4 regions of the Streptomyces sp. XH2 genome follow, and region 1 is predicted to be linked to each of the others. Evidence: riboswitches for the same ligand, from Rfam matches in the RefSeq annotation. Region 1 holds a riboswitch; each other region holds the start of a gene.
The links. A riboswitch is a leader RNA that binds a small molecule or an ion and turns the genes downstream of it on or off. The one in region 1 is predicted to bind cobalamin.
Positions count from the first base shown of each region.

Region 1 (3,769 bases):
CGGTCGCCGAGACGTGGATCTTCCAGCCCTGGAGGGGCTGCCCGGGGCGCGGGCCGCCCTCCTCGCCGGCGGGGAATCCGCCCATCGGGACCACAGGGAACACATGGAGCCATTCGCCGTGGCGGGAGGTGGCCCAGCCGGCGGGGGCCGGGCGGCGGGCGGTCTCGTACAGACCGCGGTCCTCGCCGCCCGCCCCCGGGACGGACAGGCGGTCCGGGGTCTCGTAGAAGTGCCTGTCGGCCAGGCAGTAGACCTCGTACCGCGCGTCCATCGTCGCCCCCCTCGGCTGCGTTGCCTAGAGATTTCCACGCCGTGAGGGGCCCGGCCAGTCACATGTGTCATCAAGAAAATGTGCGGAACGCATGAGTAACAACGCCCATGCGTACGAAGGGGTTTCACTCGTCGGGAGGAAACACCGTCTCGCCCGTGTCCGGCCTGCTGATCGTGATCGCCTCCACGGGGCAGGTCTCCGCGGCCGCGAGCACTTCCTCGGACGGGTCCGTCTCCTCCGCGAGGGGCCGGGAGCGGCGGCCCGCGTCGAGCGCGAACGCCCCGGGCGCGCTCCCGGCGCACATTCCCGAGCCCACGCACAGCCCCCGGTCGACCCGCACGTGCCAGCGCTCGGCGGCAGTCATTCCGTCAGCCCTCCTCGTAGTCCGCGGGCAGGTGGATCGTCTTGTGCTCCAGGTACTCGGCGAAGCCCTCCGGTCCGAACTCCCGCCCCAGGCCGGAGTTCTTGTAGCCGCCGAAGGGGCCGAACATGTCGAGGCCGAAGGTGTTGACCGAGTACGTGCCGGTGCGCACCCGGCGGGCGACCTCGATGCCGCGTTCGGCGTCGCGGGTCCAGACGCTGCCGGAGAGCCCGTAGTCGGAGTCGTCGGCGATGCGCACGGCCTCCTCCTCCGTGTCGTAGGGCAGCAGGCAGATGACGGGGCCGAAGATCTCCTCGCGGGCGATGCGCATGTCGTTGGAGACGTCGCCGAAGAGGGTGGGCTCGACGTACCAGCCCTTGTCGCGGCCGGCCGGGCGGCCGCCGCCGGCCAGCACCTTGGCGCCCTCGCGCTGCCCGAGCGCGATGTACTCCAGGGACCTGCGGCGCTGCCGTTCGGCGACGAGCGGCCCGACCTGGGTGGCGGGGTCGAGGGGGTCGCCGACGACGAGGGCGGAGGCGGCGGCCGTGAAGCGCTCGGCCAGTTCGGCGTAGTGGGCGCGGGGGGCGAGGATGCGCGTCTGGGCCACGCACGACTGGCCGTTGTTCATCCAGGCCGCGGGGACGATGCCGGCGACGGCCGCCTCCAGGTCGGCGTCCGGCAGGACGATCGCCGCGGACTTGCCGCCGAGCTCCAGAGTGACGCGGGTCAGCCGGCGCGCCGCGACCTCCATGACGCGCTTGCCCGCCGCGACCGAGCCGGTGAAGGCCACCTTGTCGACGCCGGGGTGCCCGACGAGGTACTCGCTGACCTCGCGTTCCGCGGGCAGGATCGACAGGACGCCCTCCGGCAGGCCCGCCTCCGTGACGATCTCCGCCAGGAGGTACGAGTCCAGCGGCGTTTCCGGCGAGGGCTTGAGCACCACCGAGCAGCCCGTCAGCAGCGCGGGCGCGAGCTTGGCCGCCGTCACGAGCTGCGGGACGTTCCACGGCACGACGGCAGCGACGACGCCGACCGGCTCGCGCCGCACGAGCAGCGGCCCGAGGGCGCCGGCCCGCCGCTCCTCGTAGGGCAGGCCGCGGGCGACGGCGATGGCGCAGTCCCACACCATCATCGCGCCGAGGGCCTGGGCGAGGACGCTCCAGGAGTACGGGGAGCCGTTCTGGGCGGAGACGATCCGGGCGATCTCCTCGTGCCGGGCGGCGACGCCGTCCTTGATGCGGGTGACGACGTCGATGCGCTCGGCGAGGGGCCGGTCGGCCCAGACGCCGGAGTCGAAGGCCGTGCGGGCCGCGGCGACGGCCCTGTCGACGTCCTCGCGCGAGGCGTGCGGGACGCGGCCGATCACCTCCTCGGTGTGCGGCGACACGACGTCGATGACGGCGCGGCCGGCCGGGTCGGCCATGGCGCCGCCGATGAAGAGCTGTCCGTGCTCGACGACCGGTCCGTTCGCATGCTGGTTCATGATCCGGATGCCTCCCGCGCGTCTGCGGAGCCCTGCGCGCCGTAACGAAAAACTGACGCAGCATCAGACACTTAGCAGCCCGCCCGGCAGCGGGCAACAGGTCGCCGGACCGTTGATCTTCAGGCCGTCCGGTTAAAGTGTCCGTGACAACTTCATCCCGCCTCGGAACGGGGGAAGCCGGTGCAAATCCGGCGCTGACCCGCAACCGTGACTACGGTCCGCCGCCCGGCGGCCGTACGAGCCGGACCACCCGGTCCAGGCGGCAGGCTTCCGGAACCGGTCGTGCCGCCTGGCGGTGCCGTCCGGTCCACCGGCACCGCCGAGGTATGCGGAGCCGAGCCCGGTGCCACCGCGCGCAGCGCGCGGGGAGGCGGCCGTGCGCGGCCGCGGACCCCGTCAGCCGGCCCTGCCCCCGCCCCCGCAGTGACACCCCACCGAGAGGCTCGACCCCATGGCCCCCTCCCTCGCCGTCCACGCGCGCCGCGGCGCCGCGGCCCTGGCCACCGCCGCCGTCCTGGGCGCGGCCGCGGCCCCCGCCGCCTTCGCCGACGGCTCACCGTCCCCGGCGCCGGGGCTGTACGGCACGGCCGACCCCAAGTTCGACGGTGTCTTCCGGCAGTCGCTGGCCTTCGTGGCGCAGAACGCCACGGGCGTCACCCCGGCCAAGCCGGGGGTCGACTGGCTCGCGGGCCAGCAGTGCGAGGACGGCGGCTTCCCCGGCTACCGCGCGGACACGAGCAAGGCGTGCGACCCGAAGAAGGACGAGTTCACGGACGCCACCGCCGCGGCCGTGCAGGGCCTCGCGGCCGCCGGCGGGCGCGCGGACGCGGTCAGGAAGGGCCTGGACTGGCTCAAGGCCCACCAGAACGACGACGGCGGCTGGGGCTACCAGGCCGGCAGCCCCACCGACGCCAACTCCACCTCCATCGCCCTCGGCGCGTTCGCGGCGGCCGGCCAGGACCCGGCCAAGGACGCCGTCAAGAACGGCAAGAACCCCGTGGAGACGCTGCTGGCCTTCCAGCTCGGCTGCGACGCGAAGGAGGGCGAGCGCGGCGCGTTCGCGTACCTGAAGGACGACAAGGGGCTGCGCGCCGACAACCTGGCCAGCGCCGCCGCCGCGCTCGCCACGCTCGGCAAGGGCTTCCTCGCCGAGCCCCCGAAGAAGGACGCCGACCGGCCCGTCAAGGCGCTGGAGTGCGCGGGCGAGGACAAGGCCGGTCCCAAGGACGCCGCCGCGGCCGCCGAGGCCGTGGACGGCTACCTCGTGGCCGCCATGGACAAGAACGGTGGCTACCTGCTGCCGTCCATGCCCGGCGCCCCCGCCAAGCCCGACCAGGGCAACACGGCCGACGCCGCCCTCGCCCTCGCCGCGGGCGGTCACCGCGCCGCCGCCGAGAAGCCCCTGAAGTGGCTGCGGTCCAAGGAGAGCGGCACCGCCGAGTGGGCCAAGGGCCAGCCCGGCCGGCTCGCCAAGCTGATCCTCGCCACGCGCGCCGCGGGCGGCGACCCGCGCGACTTCGCGGGCACGGACCTCGTGGCGCAGCTGAACGCCACGGGGCCGGCGCCGGAGCGGGCCACGGGCTCCGACGAGTCGAAGAAGGACGAGGACAAGGACGAGAAGGACGGCGGCGTCACCGTCAACGTCTGGTGGATC
Region 1 is NZ_JBMMMZ010000002.1:379,305-383,073, reverse strand. Features, by position in the region: gene lanKC (class III lanthionine synthetase LanKC) at 1-271, opposite strand, end outside; gene ACOTKD_RS05365 (ferredoxin) at 396-635, opposite strand; gene ACOTKD_RS05360 (aldehyde dehydrogenase) at 640-2,115, opposite strand; cobalamin riboswitch at 2,228-2,389, shown strand; gene ACOTKD_RS05355 (prenyltransferase/squalene oxidase repeat-containing protein) at 2,567-3,769, shown strand, end outside.

Region 2 (3,769 bases), on a different contig from region 1:
CGGTAGACCTGGGCGCGCAGATAGGCGCTCAGGACACGCGCGGGATCGAGGGGCATGACGTCTCTCTGCTTCTCGTGCCTGCAGGTGTGAGGAAAGTTCCGGGCGTGCCGGACGCGGCGGCCCGTCCCGTACGGGGCGGGACGGGCGGGGGTTCCTCTCAGCAGCGCAGGACGTCGTTGCGCGCGCGGCCCGCGGTGGCCGCGGGGCCTTCGGGGGCCGGCGGTGCGGGCCGGCAGCCGGGGGCCGGCGGGGATCCGGCTCCCGCGGAGTCCCGCGAGGCGGGGACGCAGGTGCGCCTGCCCGGAGACGCCTGGACGCGGGGCGTGCGGTTGTCCGCGACGCAGTCGTCCGCGGTGGCGAACTCCACGGACACGGGGGTCTCTTCCGGGCCGGAGCCCAGGGCGAACACCGTGCCGCTCCCCCCGGAGAAGAGCAGCAGGACGGAGACCAGCACGGCGACCGCGGCGCGCAACGCGGGCTGCGACGGCGGCGGTGCGGGGCTCCACAGGGTCATGCACCAAGCGTAATCAGTCAATTACTTTGGGCGCATTCCACCGTTCGGGTGAGGCCACCGGTACCGGGGCGGCATCTCCCGGCGGGAACGGGGCACCTGGCCCGTATGGTCGCACAGCCCGCGGCACGGAACCCGGGCGCGCCGTACGGTCGGAGCAGGGCTTCTCCGCGCACGGCGGCGGCCCCGGTCACGGCAACGACGGCGGAGGAGGAGCAGGTGACGGATGCCCGGGAGAGTGCGGACCACGTCAGCGTGCATCTGACGGACTGCGGCCACCAGGACGCGGGCGCCGTCTTCGGCGTTCTGGAGGCCGCCTTCCCCGAAGCGGGCCCGCCGCGCAGCGAGACCAGCCCGGGCGCGCCCGGCGCGGGCCCGATGATCTGGTGCATGACGGTGGACACCCGCACGCGGCTGGGCGAGGGCGCGGCGCAGCCGGGGAAGGCTCCCCTCTCGGGCACGGTCACGGCCGACCTGTTCGGCGCCGCCGACCCCGTCCGCCAGGTCAAGGAGGAACTGGAGCGCGCCTTCGCCGCCGAGCACCGCGGTCACGTCTCCGGTGAGCACGAGATGGAGCTGCGGCTGCGGCTGGCGACGCGAACCGCCTCGTGAGGCGCGCCACTTCACTCTTCCGTGACCCTGCCCCGCGGCCTAGAGTGACGGTGCAGCTGGTTCGCCCTGCTCGCCAGGCAGGCGCGTCGCAAGAGGGAACCCGGTGGGAATCCGGGACTGCCCCGCAGCGGTGAGCGGGAACGACCGCCGTCATACGCACTGGATCCGTACGGGTCCGGGAAGCGACGGCCAGTAGGTGCCATGTGGCGTGCCCGCGAGTCCGAAGACCTGCCAACTGCCCGTGCGCTGCCGAGCGCACGGAGATCCCGGTGACCTCGAGGGCGGTTGGGGGCACCCCCGGACGAAGTCTGGGGGAGCACACATCAGGCGGGCACACGCGGCGGCGCTACGAGCGACCGCACCGCGGCGGCGGCCCGCCCGGTCTGCCGTTCCTTCGCGCTCTCCGTCCGTCCCGGGGTCATGGACGCACGCACGCTCGCGAAGGAGAGTTCCGTGACCAGCAAGTCCGCAGCCGCGGCAGCACAGGCCACCGTCCACGGCTACCCCCGGCAGGGTCAGGGCCGGGAACTGAAGAAGGCGATCGAGGGGTACTGGAAGGGCCGTGTCACGGCCGAGGCCCTGCGGGACACGGCCGCCGCACTGCGCCGTACGAACTGGCAGCAGCTGGCCGGGGCCGGTGTGCACGAAGTGCCCACGGGCGACTTCTCGTTCTACGACCACGTCCTGGACACCAGTGTGATGGTCGGTGCGATTCCCGCGCGGCACCGCGCGACCGTCGACGCCGACGCCCTGGACGGCTACTTCGCCATGGCCCGTGGCACGCAGGAGGTGGCGCCGCTGGAGATGACCAAGTGGTTCGACACCAACTACCACTACCTGGTCCCCGAACTCGACCCCGGCACGGTCTTCACCGCGGACTCCACCAAGCAGGTCGCGGAGCTGAAGGAGGCCCTCGCGCTCGGCCTGACGGCCCGTCCGGTGCTCGTCGGCCCCGTCACGTACCTGCTGCTGGCCAAGCCCGCGCCGGGCGTCGCCGCCGGCTTCGAGCCGCTCACCCTCCTCGACCGGCTGCTGCCGGTGTACGCCGAGGTCCTCGCCGACCTGCGGGCCGCGGGCGCCGAATGGGTGCAGCTCGACGAGCCCGCCCTGGTCCAGGACCGCTCCCCCGCCGAGCTCAACGCCGCCGCCCGCGCCTACCGCGAACTGGGCGGCCTCACCGACCGGCCCCGGCTGCTGGTCGCCTCCTACTTCGACCGGCTCGGCGAGGCCCTCCCGGTCCTCGCCAAGGCCCCCGTCGAGGGCCTCGCCCTGGACTTCACGGGCCCCGCCGCCGCCAACCTCGACGACCTCGCGGCCGCCGGCGGGCTGCCCGGCAAGCGGCTCCTCGCCGGCGTCGTCAACGGCCGCAACGTGTGGATCAACGACTTCGAGAAGTCCCTGTCCACCCTGGGCACGCTCCTCGGCCTCGCCGGCCGGGTCGACGTCGCCCCGTCCTGCTCCCTGCTGCACGTGCCGCTGGACGCGGCGGCCGAGCGGGACATCGACCCGCAGATCGCCCGCTGGCTCGCGTTCGCCCGCCAGAAGGCCGCCGAGGTGGTCACGCTGGCCCGCGGCCTGGCGCAGGGCCCCGACACGATCGCGGCCGAGCTGGCCGCCAACCGCGCCGACCTGGCTTCGCGGGCGGGCTCGGCCATCACCCGGGACCCGGCCGTCCGCGCCCGCGCCGCCGCCGTCACCGAGACCGACGGCCGCCGCTCGCAGCCGTACGAGCAGCGGGCGGCCGCCCAGCGGGCCCACCTCGGCCTGCCCCTGCTGCCGGTCACCACCATCGGCTCCTTCCCGCAGACGACGGAGCTGCGCACCGCCCGCGCCGACCTGCGCTCGGGACGGATCGACGCCGAGGCGTACGAGGAGCGCATCAAGGCCGAGATCCGCGAGGTGCTCTCGTTCCAGGAGAAGGCCGGCATCGACGTCCTCGTGCACGGCGAGCCCGAGCGCAACGACATGGTGCAGTACTTCGCCGAGCAGCTGACGGGCTATCTGGCCACGCAGCACGGCTGGGTCCAGTCGTACGGCACGCGCTACGTCCGCCCGCCGGTCCTCGCCGGTGACATCTCCCGCCCGGAGCCGATGACGGTCCGCTGGACGCGCTACGCCCAGTCGGTGGCGGGCAAGCCCGTCAAGGGCATGCTGACCGGGCCGGTCACCATGCTCGCCTGGTCGTTCGTCCGCGACGACCAGCCGCTCGGCGACACCGCCCGGCAGGTCGCCCTCGCCCTGCGCGACGAGGTAGCCGACCTGGAGGCCGCGGGCACCTCGGTGATCCAGGTGGACGAGCCGGCGCTGCGCGAGACGCTGCCGCTGCGCGCGGCCGGCCACGCCGAGTACCTGGCGTGGGCGACCGAGGCGTTCCGCCTCAGCACCGCGGGCGTCCGGCCGGACACGCAGATCCACACGCACATGTGCTACGCGGAGTTCGGCGACATCCTCCGGGCCATCGACGACCTCGACGCCGACGTCATCAGCCTGGAGGCCGCCCGCTCGCACATGCAGGTCGCCGCCGAGCTGGCCACGGCGGGCTACCCGCGCGAGGTCGGGCCCGGCGTCTACGACATCCACTCCCCGCGCGTCCCCGGCGCGGACGAGGCCGCGGCGCTGCTGCGCAAGGGCCTGGAAGCGATCCCC
Region 2 is NZ_JBMMMZ010000004.1:34,949-38,717, forward strand. Features, by position in the region: gene ACOTKD_RS09615 (hypothetical protein) at 1-56, opposite strand, end outside; gene ACOTKD_RS09620 (hypothetical protein) at 158-514, opposite strand; gene ACOTKD_RS09625 (hypothetical protein) at 731-1,123, shown strand; cobalamin riboswitch at 1,164-1,373, shown strand; gene metE (5-methyltetrahydropteroyltriglutamate--homocysteine S-methyltransferase) at 1,577-3,769, shown strand, end outside.
Region 2: linked by a shared signal. The riboswitch ahead of metE (5-methyltetrahydropteroyltriglutamate--homocysteine S-methyltransferase) and the one ahead of ACOTKD_RS05355 (prenyltransferase/squalene oxidase repeat-containing protein) in region 1 are both predicted to bind cobalamin.

Region 3 (3,769 bases), on a different contig from region 1:
CCCTGCTTCCAGGCGTACGCGTACATCGAGCTGAGCTTGCCGATGGTGGGCGAGGCCATGAAGAGGTTCAGCGACTGGCTCTGGTCCAGGTACGGCGTACGGGCCGCGGCCATGTCGATCAGGGCGCGCTGCGGGATCTCCCAGGCGGTGCGGTAGAGGTCGCGCACCTCCTGCGGGATCCACTTCATGTCCTGGATCGAGCCGTTGGCCTCGGTCATGGCCTCGCGGGTGGCGCGGTCCCACACGCCGAGCTGCTTGAGGTCCTCCACCAGGTAGGTGTTGACCTGCAGGAACTCACCGGAGAGCGTCTCGCGCTTGAAGAGGTTGGAGACCTGCGGCTCGATGCACTCGTACACGCCCGCGATGGAGGCGATGGTCGCCGTGGGGGCGATGGCGAGCAGCAGCGAGTTGCGCATGCCGACCTCGGCGATGCGGGCGCGCAGCGCCTCCCAGCGGTCCTCCCACGCGGCGACGGCGTTGGGGTAGTGGTCCGGGTGCAGCACGCCGCGGGCGGTGCGGGTCGCGGCCCAGGCCGGGTGCGGGCCGTTGCGCTCGGCGAGGTCGGCGGAGGCCTCGTACGCCGCGAGCATGATCCGCTCGGAGATCTTGGTGGAGAGGGCCTTCGCCTCGGCCGAGTCGAAGGGCAGGCGCAGGCGGAAGAAGACGTCCTGCAGGCCCATCAGGCCCAGGCCCACCGGGCGCCAGCGGCTGTTGGAGCTGCCGGCCTGCTCGGTCGGGTAGAAGTTGATGTCCACGACACGGTCGAGGAAGGTGACGGCCGTGCGGACCGTGCGGTCGAGCTTCTCCCAGTCCATCTCGCCGTCGGCACCGAGGTGCTGGGCGAGGTTGACGGAGCCCAGGTTGCAGACCGCGGTCTCGCCGTCGTCCGTGACCTCGAGGATCTCGGTGCAGAGGTTCGAGGAGTGGACGACCGCGCCCTTCTCGGCCGTCTGGTTGGCGGTGCGGTTGGCGGCGTCCTTGAACGTCATCCAGCCGTTGCCGGTCTGCGCGAGGGTGCGCATCATGCGGGCGTAGAGCACGCGCGCCGGGATGGTCTTGACGGCCTTGCCGGCGGCCTCGTAGGCGCGGTAGGCGGCGTCGAACTCGTCGCCGTAGAGGTCGACCAGGTCGGGCGTGTCGGCCGGGGAGAACAGCGACCAGTCGGCGTCGGCCTCGACGCGGCGCATGAACTCGTCCGGGATCCAGTGCGCGATGTTGAGGTTGTGGGTGCGGCGGGCCTCTTCGCCGGTGTTGTCGCGGAGCTCCAGGAACTCCTCGATGTCGGCGTGCCAGGTCTCCAGGTAGACGCACGCGGCGCCCTTGCGGCGGCCGCCCTGGTTGACCGCGGCGACGGAGGCGTCGAGGGTGCGCAGGAACGGCACGATGCCGTTGGAGTGGCCGTTGGTGCCGCGGATCAGCGAGCCGCGGGAGCGGATGCGCGAGTACGACAGGCCGATGCCGCCGGCGTGCTTCGACAGCCGGGCCACCTGGTGGTAGCGGTCGTAGATCGAGTCCAGCTCGTCCAGCGGGGAGTCCAGCAGGTAGCAGGACGACATCTGCGGGTGGCGGGTGCCGGAGTTGAAGAGCGTCGGGGAGGACGGCAGGTACGAGAGGGAGCTCGTCAGGCCGTACAGCTCGGCGACGTCGGCGAGGGCGCGCTCGGAGTGGTCCTCGGCCAGGCCGCAGGCCACGCGCAGCAGGAAGTGCTGCGGGGTCTCGATCACGTCGCGGTGGATCGGGTGGCGCAGCAGGTAGCGGCTGTGCAGGGTGCGCAGGCCGAAGTAGCCGAAGCGGTCGTCGGCGCCGTCGGCGAGGGCCTTCTCGACGAGCGCGTCCAGGTGCGCGGCGTGGGCGGCGACGAACGCGGCGGTCTCGTCCGCGATCAGGCCTTCCTTGTGGCCGACGGCGACCGAGGCCGAGAAGGAGGTGGCGCCCTGGCCGGCGGCCTCGTCGGCGATCGCGCGCGTGAGCAGGCGCGCGGCGAGGCGGGAGTACTCGGGCTCCTCGGCGATCAGACCCGCGGCGGCCTCGGTGGCGAGGGAGCGGAGCTCGGCCTCGTCCGAGGTGGCGCTCCGGCCCCGCAGCGCGGCGGCGGCGACCTTGCCCGGGTCGGTGGCGGGAAGGTCGGCGGTGAGGTCGGTCAGGGTGCGCAGCAGCGCGGTCCCGGGGCCGCCGGTCGCTTCTTCCGCAGTCGCTGAGACCGGATCGGCGGGCGCGATGGTCACTGAGGCTCTCCCTCGCTCGGCTGGGTGGGCCGGCGGGGAGAGCTCGACGGGCCGCGTACGGGCATGCCTGATGCGCAGGGCATGCCTCGTAGGCGTCCGCCGGCCCAACCCGCGAGGCCCGGACGAATTCAACGCCCATAGCCGAGCCCAGGGCAGGCTCGGTGGAGGGCGGCTGCCGGCAGGTACTCGGACTCCTGCATGCGCGGCTTAACGGCATACATGCACCGTTGCGGGACAGTTCCGGATTTTCACCGGATTCCCCTGCGACGACAGCGAGGACGAGCATACATCTAGTGCCGCCCCTCGTACGCGCCCCCACATGTTGTGTCGCGCGGTAAGCGCATGGGTCGGAATGTGTTATCAGGCCCCGGTGTTGAGGGTGGGTTCGCAGGTCACGCGCAGGCCGTTCCGGGGCCCTCTGCGGGCCGTTCGCGGGTCCTTCGCGGGCCGGGCCCGGGCCTCGGGCGCGAGGCGCGGCAAAGGGCCGCCACGCCCCCTGGGAGGGGCGTGGCGGCCCGGTCGGCCCCGCGGGCCGGGAAGCCTGCCGGCGGTCGTCCTAGTGCCCGCCGGGGACCCCCGCGGTGGCCGGCGGGAGCTCCGGCTGGACCCCCGGGTCGCCCGCGTCCGCGGTGTAGTCGGCGGCCGTGGTCTCGTCCACGCCCTCCGGCGCGCCGAACGCCTTCAGGACGACGGTCAGGACGATGACGACGATCACATTGAGCACGAAGGCCGTGAGCCCGATATAGCCCTTTTCTCCGATAAGGGGGATGAGATTGGTATTTCCGAAATGATCCTGCGTGGCGCTCGGCGTGTCGTACGCCTTCCAGGTGCCGTAGACCATTCCCGCCGCCCAGCCGGCCAGCAGGGCCCAGCGGTGGAACCAGCGGGTGAAGAGCCCGCCCACGAGCGCCGGGACCGTCTGGAGGATCCAGATGCCACCGAGCAGCTGGAAGTTGATGGCGACCGTCTTGTCCATGGTGAGGACGAAGACGAGAGCGCCGACCTTCACCAGCAGCGAGGCGAGCTTGGAGACCTTCGCCTCGTGCGCGGGCGAGGCGTCCGGCCTGATGAAGTCCTTGTAGATGTTGCGGGTGAAAAGGTTCGCGGCGGCGATCGACATGATCGCGGCCGGCACCAGGGCGCCGATCCCGATCGCCGCGAAGGCCACTCCCGTGAACCAGTCCGGGAACATGTCCTCGAACAGCTGGGGGATCGCGAGCTGGCCGTTCTTCACCTTGATGCCCGCGGCGATGGCCATGAAGCCGAGCATCGCGAGCAGGCCCAGCATCAGGGAGTACAGCGGCAGGATCGTCGTGTTGCGGCGGATGACGTTGCGGGATTTGCCGGAGAGAACGGCCGTCACCGAGTGCGGGTAGAGGAAGAGCGCCATCGCCGAGCCGAGCGCGAGCGTCGCGTACGCCCACTGCGCGTCGGGGCCGCTCACCAGCGCGCCGCGCGGCTTGCCCGTCTCCGGGTTCTTCACCGCGAACGCTTCGCCCGCCTTGGCGAAGATGTGGTCGAAACCGCCCAGCTTGATGGGGATG
Region 3 is NZ_JBMMMZ010000012.1:1,719-5,487, forward strand. Features, by position in the region: gene ACOTKD_RS23960 (ribonucleoside-diphosphate reductase subunit alpha) at 1-2,225, opposite strand, end outside; adenosylcobalamin-variant (AdoCbl-variant) riboswitch at 2,398-2,498, opposite strand; gene mctP (monocarboxylate uptake permease MctP) at 2,782-3,769, opposite strand, start outside.
Region 3: linked by a shared signal. The riboswitch ahead of ACOTKD_RS23960 (ribonucleoside-diphosphate reductase subunit alpha) and the one ahead of ACOTKD_RS05355 (prenyltransferase/squalene oxidase repeat-containing protein) in region 1 are both predicted to bind cobalamin.

Region 4 (3,769 bases), on a different contig from region 1:
GGGCCCGTACGGTGCCGCGGGTGCCCGGCACCACGACCAGGTCGGCGTCGGCGAGCTCCTCCGCGCGGTCGACGAAGCGCACGACCACGCCCGGCTCGGCCGCCAGCGCGTCCACGTCCGTGAAGTTCGACATCAGCGGCACGGCGCACACCGCGACCCGCAGCACGTCCGCGCCGTGCGGCGGGGCCACCACCGACTCGCGCACCGCGCCCCGCAGGGAGACCCGCAGGCCGTCCTCCTCGTCGATGCCGAGGCCGTGCGCGAACGGCAGGACGCCGAACGTCCGCCGGCCCGTCAGCTCGTACAGCATGTCCAGGCCCGGCTCCAGCAGCGTCACGTCGCCCCGGAACTTGTTGACGACGTAACCCGCTATCAGCTCCTGGTCCTCCGGCGACAGCAGCGCCGTCGTGCCGAAGAACGACGCGAAGACGCCGCCGCGGTCGATGTCGCCCACCACCACCACGGGCAGCCGGGCCGCCCGGGCGATGCCCATGTTGACGATGTCGCTGCGCCGCAGGTTGATCTCGGCCGGGCTGCCCGCGCCCTCGCAGATGACCGCGTCGTGCGTGCGCCGCAGCTCCTCCAGGCAGCCGGTCACGGTGCCGAACAACTGCTCCTGCCGCCCCGCGTGGTAGCCGCGCGCGCTGAGCTCGCCCACCGGCTTGCCCATCAGGACGACCTGGCTGCTGCGGTCCCCGCCGGGCTTCAGCAGGACGGGGTTCATGAGCGCGCTCGGCTCCACGCGGGCCGCGGCCGCCTGCATGGCCTGCGCGCGGCCTATCTCCGCGCCCTCGCGCGTCACGAACGAGTTGAGCGACATGTTCTGCGCCTTGAACGGCGCGACCTTGACGCCCTTGCGGGCCAGCCAGCGGCAGATGCCGGCCGTCACCACGCTCTTGCCCGCGTCCGAGGTGGTGCCGGCCACCAGCAGGCCCCCGCCCAGCGGGCCCGCGGGCCCGCTCCTGTCAGCCGTCACCGGCTCCTCCTTGCCGCTCTTGCCGTCGTCAACAGGCTGCCCACTGTGCGGGCCGCCACCGCCGTCCCCAGGGCCAGCAGCGACACCCGGTGCGAGAGGCGCACCGCGCGCTCGATGTCGTCCGTCCGCACGGGGCGGTTCTCCGCGCCCAGGACGGGGCGGTGCTCCACCCGGCCCGCGTACGCGAGCGCGCCGCCCAGCCGCACGCCGAGCGCGCCCGCGAACGCGGCCTCCACGGGACCCGCGTTGGGGCTGGGGTGGCGGGACGCGTCGCGCCGGGCCACGCGCCAGGCGCCGCGTGGATCCGGGCCCGCGAGGACGGCGAGGGCCGCGGTCAGGCGTGCGCCGGGCCAGCCGGCCACGTCGTCCAGGCGGGCCGAGGCCCAGCCGAAGCGCCGGTAGCGGGCCGACTTGTGGCCGACCATGGCGTCCAGGGTGTTCACGGCCCGGAAGCCCACCAGGCCGGGCACGCCGCCGAGCGCGCCCCACACGAGGGCGCCGACGACGGCGTCGGAGGTGTTCTCGGCCACGGACTCCACGACGGCGCGGGCGATCTGCTGCCCGTCCAGCGCCTGCGGGTCGCGGCCGCACAGGTGCGGCAGGCGCTCGCGGGCGACCTCCACGTCACCGGCGGCGAGCGCGCCCCCGATGGCGCGGGCCTCCCGGCCCAGGGACGTGCCGCCGAGCACGGCCCAGGTGGCGGCGGCGGTCAGCGCGACGTCGGCGGTACGGGAACGAGAAGCGCGTACGGTACGGGCCAGCAGTGCGGCGCCTGCCGCCGCGCCCCCGGCGCACACCAGGGTGTGCAGGGCACCGCGGCCGCGGTCGTCGCGCCACAGGCGCTGCTCCACGGCGTGCGCGGCGCGGCCGAACGCGGCGACGGGGTGGCCGCGGCGCGGGTCGCCCAGGACGCGGTCACCGAGGAAGCCGAGGGCGGCGCCGCACGCGAAACCGATCGGATCGGCACGCATCGGATCAGACCGCCGTCACGCCTCGGCGGGAAGAGAAGGCTCTGCGGGGCGTTCGGTGGCGGGCGCCGGGCATGACGATGTGTCCTCACTCAGGGTCCGCGCCCTGGCTCGACGTGACCGGCGACCAGAGTCTCCTGGCTCCCGGATCCGCGCCCGCCCCGGCCTTCCGGCTCGCCGCCGTGGCCATCGCGTGGGGGAGACGCTCCCCGGTGACAGTGGCGGGACCGCGCCGGATTCGCACCGGACTTCCTCTGCTGTCGCCGTTTGGCTCCGGAAGTCCACCATGCGCCGCGGGCGCCGTCAACTCGCTCTGACCTGGCCCGAGCGCTTCCCGTGCCGGGTGCGGCCGACGCCTTTTACCGCCGCCGCGGCGTGCAACCCCCGTGTACGTGTCCGGCGGTGCCGAACCCACCGGCGGGGCGGCGCCGGCGGAGACGTACACCCAGGATGATCGCCGTTGCGGCGGGAGTTCGCTGCCCGGCAACGAGACGCAAGCGGCCGCGGCGGCGGGGTTCGTTGCGCGGCAACGAGATGCGCTTGACCGCGGCGGAAGCCGGTTGCGCGGCCGCGGCGCAGCCCGGCTTCCCCGCGGGTACGCGAACGGCCGGACCCCTGAAGGGGTCCGGCCGTTCGAAGGCGGAGCGCGGCTACGCCACGATCAAGTAGATGCCGTAACCCACGGCCGCCGCGCACAGCGCGAAGCACGCGTACGCCCCGGAGCGCGCGAGCGCACCCGCACCCGCACCCGAGTCCGCCGAGCCCCCCGCACGGGGCGACGTGCCCACGATGCCCAGGGTGAAGATGCCCACCAGGCCGACCGTCACCACGAGGCTGACGCCGAAGACCTGGCCGAGAGCTGCCCAGTCGATGTGCATGCGTTTCTTCCTTATGCCTTAGCTCGCCGCGGCGGCGGCAGGAGCCCGCCCGGCCTCGGGGGAGGGGGAGACCGCGGCGGCGAGCGGGCCGGCCGGCGGCGGGGCGACGGCCTGCAGGGCCGCGGTGACGACACCGGCCGGCTCGGCGCCGGTGACGGCGTCGCGCGAGTCCAGGTCGTCGTGGGTGACGGGCTTGCGGCGCGAGGCCAGCCAGATCGCGCCGGAGACGGCCAGGCCGAGGACGGCGACCGCGGCGACGCCCCAGTCGCCCTGGTCGGCGAGGAAGGCCGCGCCACCGGCGACGAGGCCGGCCGCGGGGAGGGTCAGGCCCCAGGCCATGACCATGCGCCCGGCGGTCGACCAGCGCACGACGCCGCCCTTGCGGCCGAGGCCGGCGCCCATGATCGAGCCGGAGCAGACCTGGGTGGTGGAGAGCGCGAAGCCGATGTGCGAGGAGGCGAGGATCACGGTCGCGGCGCCGGTCTGGGCGGCGAAGCCCTGCGCGGGCTTGATGTCGGTGAGGCCCTTGCCGAGGGTCTGGATGATGCGCCAGCCGCCCAGGTACGTGCCGAGGGCGATGGCGAGGCCGGCCGAGACGATGACCCACAGCGGCGGGTCGGAGTGCGGTGCGACGACGCCGCCGGCGACGAGCGCGAGGGTGATCACGCCCATGGTCTTCTGCGCGTCGTTGGTGCCGTGGGCGAGGGAGACCAGGGCGGCCGAGGCGATCTGCCCGGCGCGGTAGCCCTTGGCGGTGTCGCGCTCGTCGCGGCCGCGGGCGAGCCGGTAGGTGAGCCGGGTCGCGCACCAGGCGGCGAGGCCGGCCACGATCGGCGCGGCGACGGCGGGGATGAGGACCTTCATGACGACCTTGTCGGCGTTGACCGCGTCGAAGCCGACGGAGACGACCGTCGCGCCGATGAGGCCGCCGAAGAGGGCGTGCGAGG
Region 4 is NZ_JBMMMZ010000018.1:59,349-63,117, reverse strand. Features, by position in the region: gene ACOTKD_RS32950 (cobyric acid synthase) at 1-943, opposite strand, end outside; gene ACOTKD_RS32945 (cobalamin biosynthesis protein) at 973-1,947, opposite strand; cobalamin riboswitch at 2,076-2,198, opposite strand; gene ACOTKD_RS32940 (hypothetical protein) at 2,595-2,822, opposite strand; gene ACOTKD_RS32935 (anion permease) at 2,841-3,769, opposite strand, start outside.
Region 4: linked by a shared signal. The riboswitch ahead of ACOTKD_RS32945 (cobalamin biosynthesis protein) and the one ahead of ACOTKD_RS05355 (prenyltransferase/squalene oxidase repeat-containing protein) in region 1 are both predicted to bind cobalamin.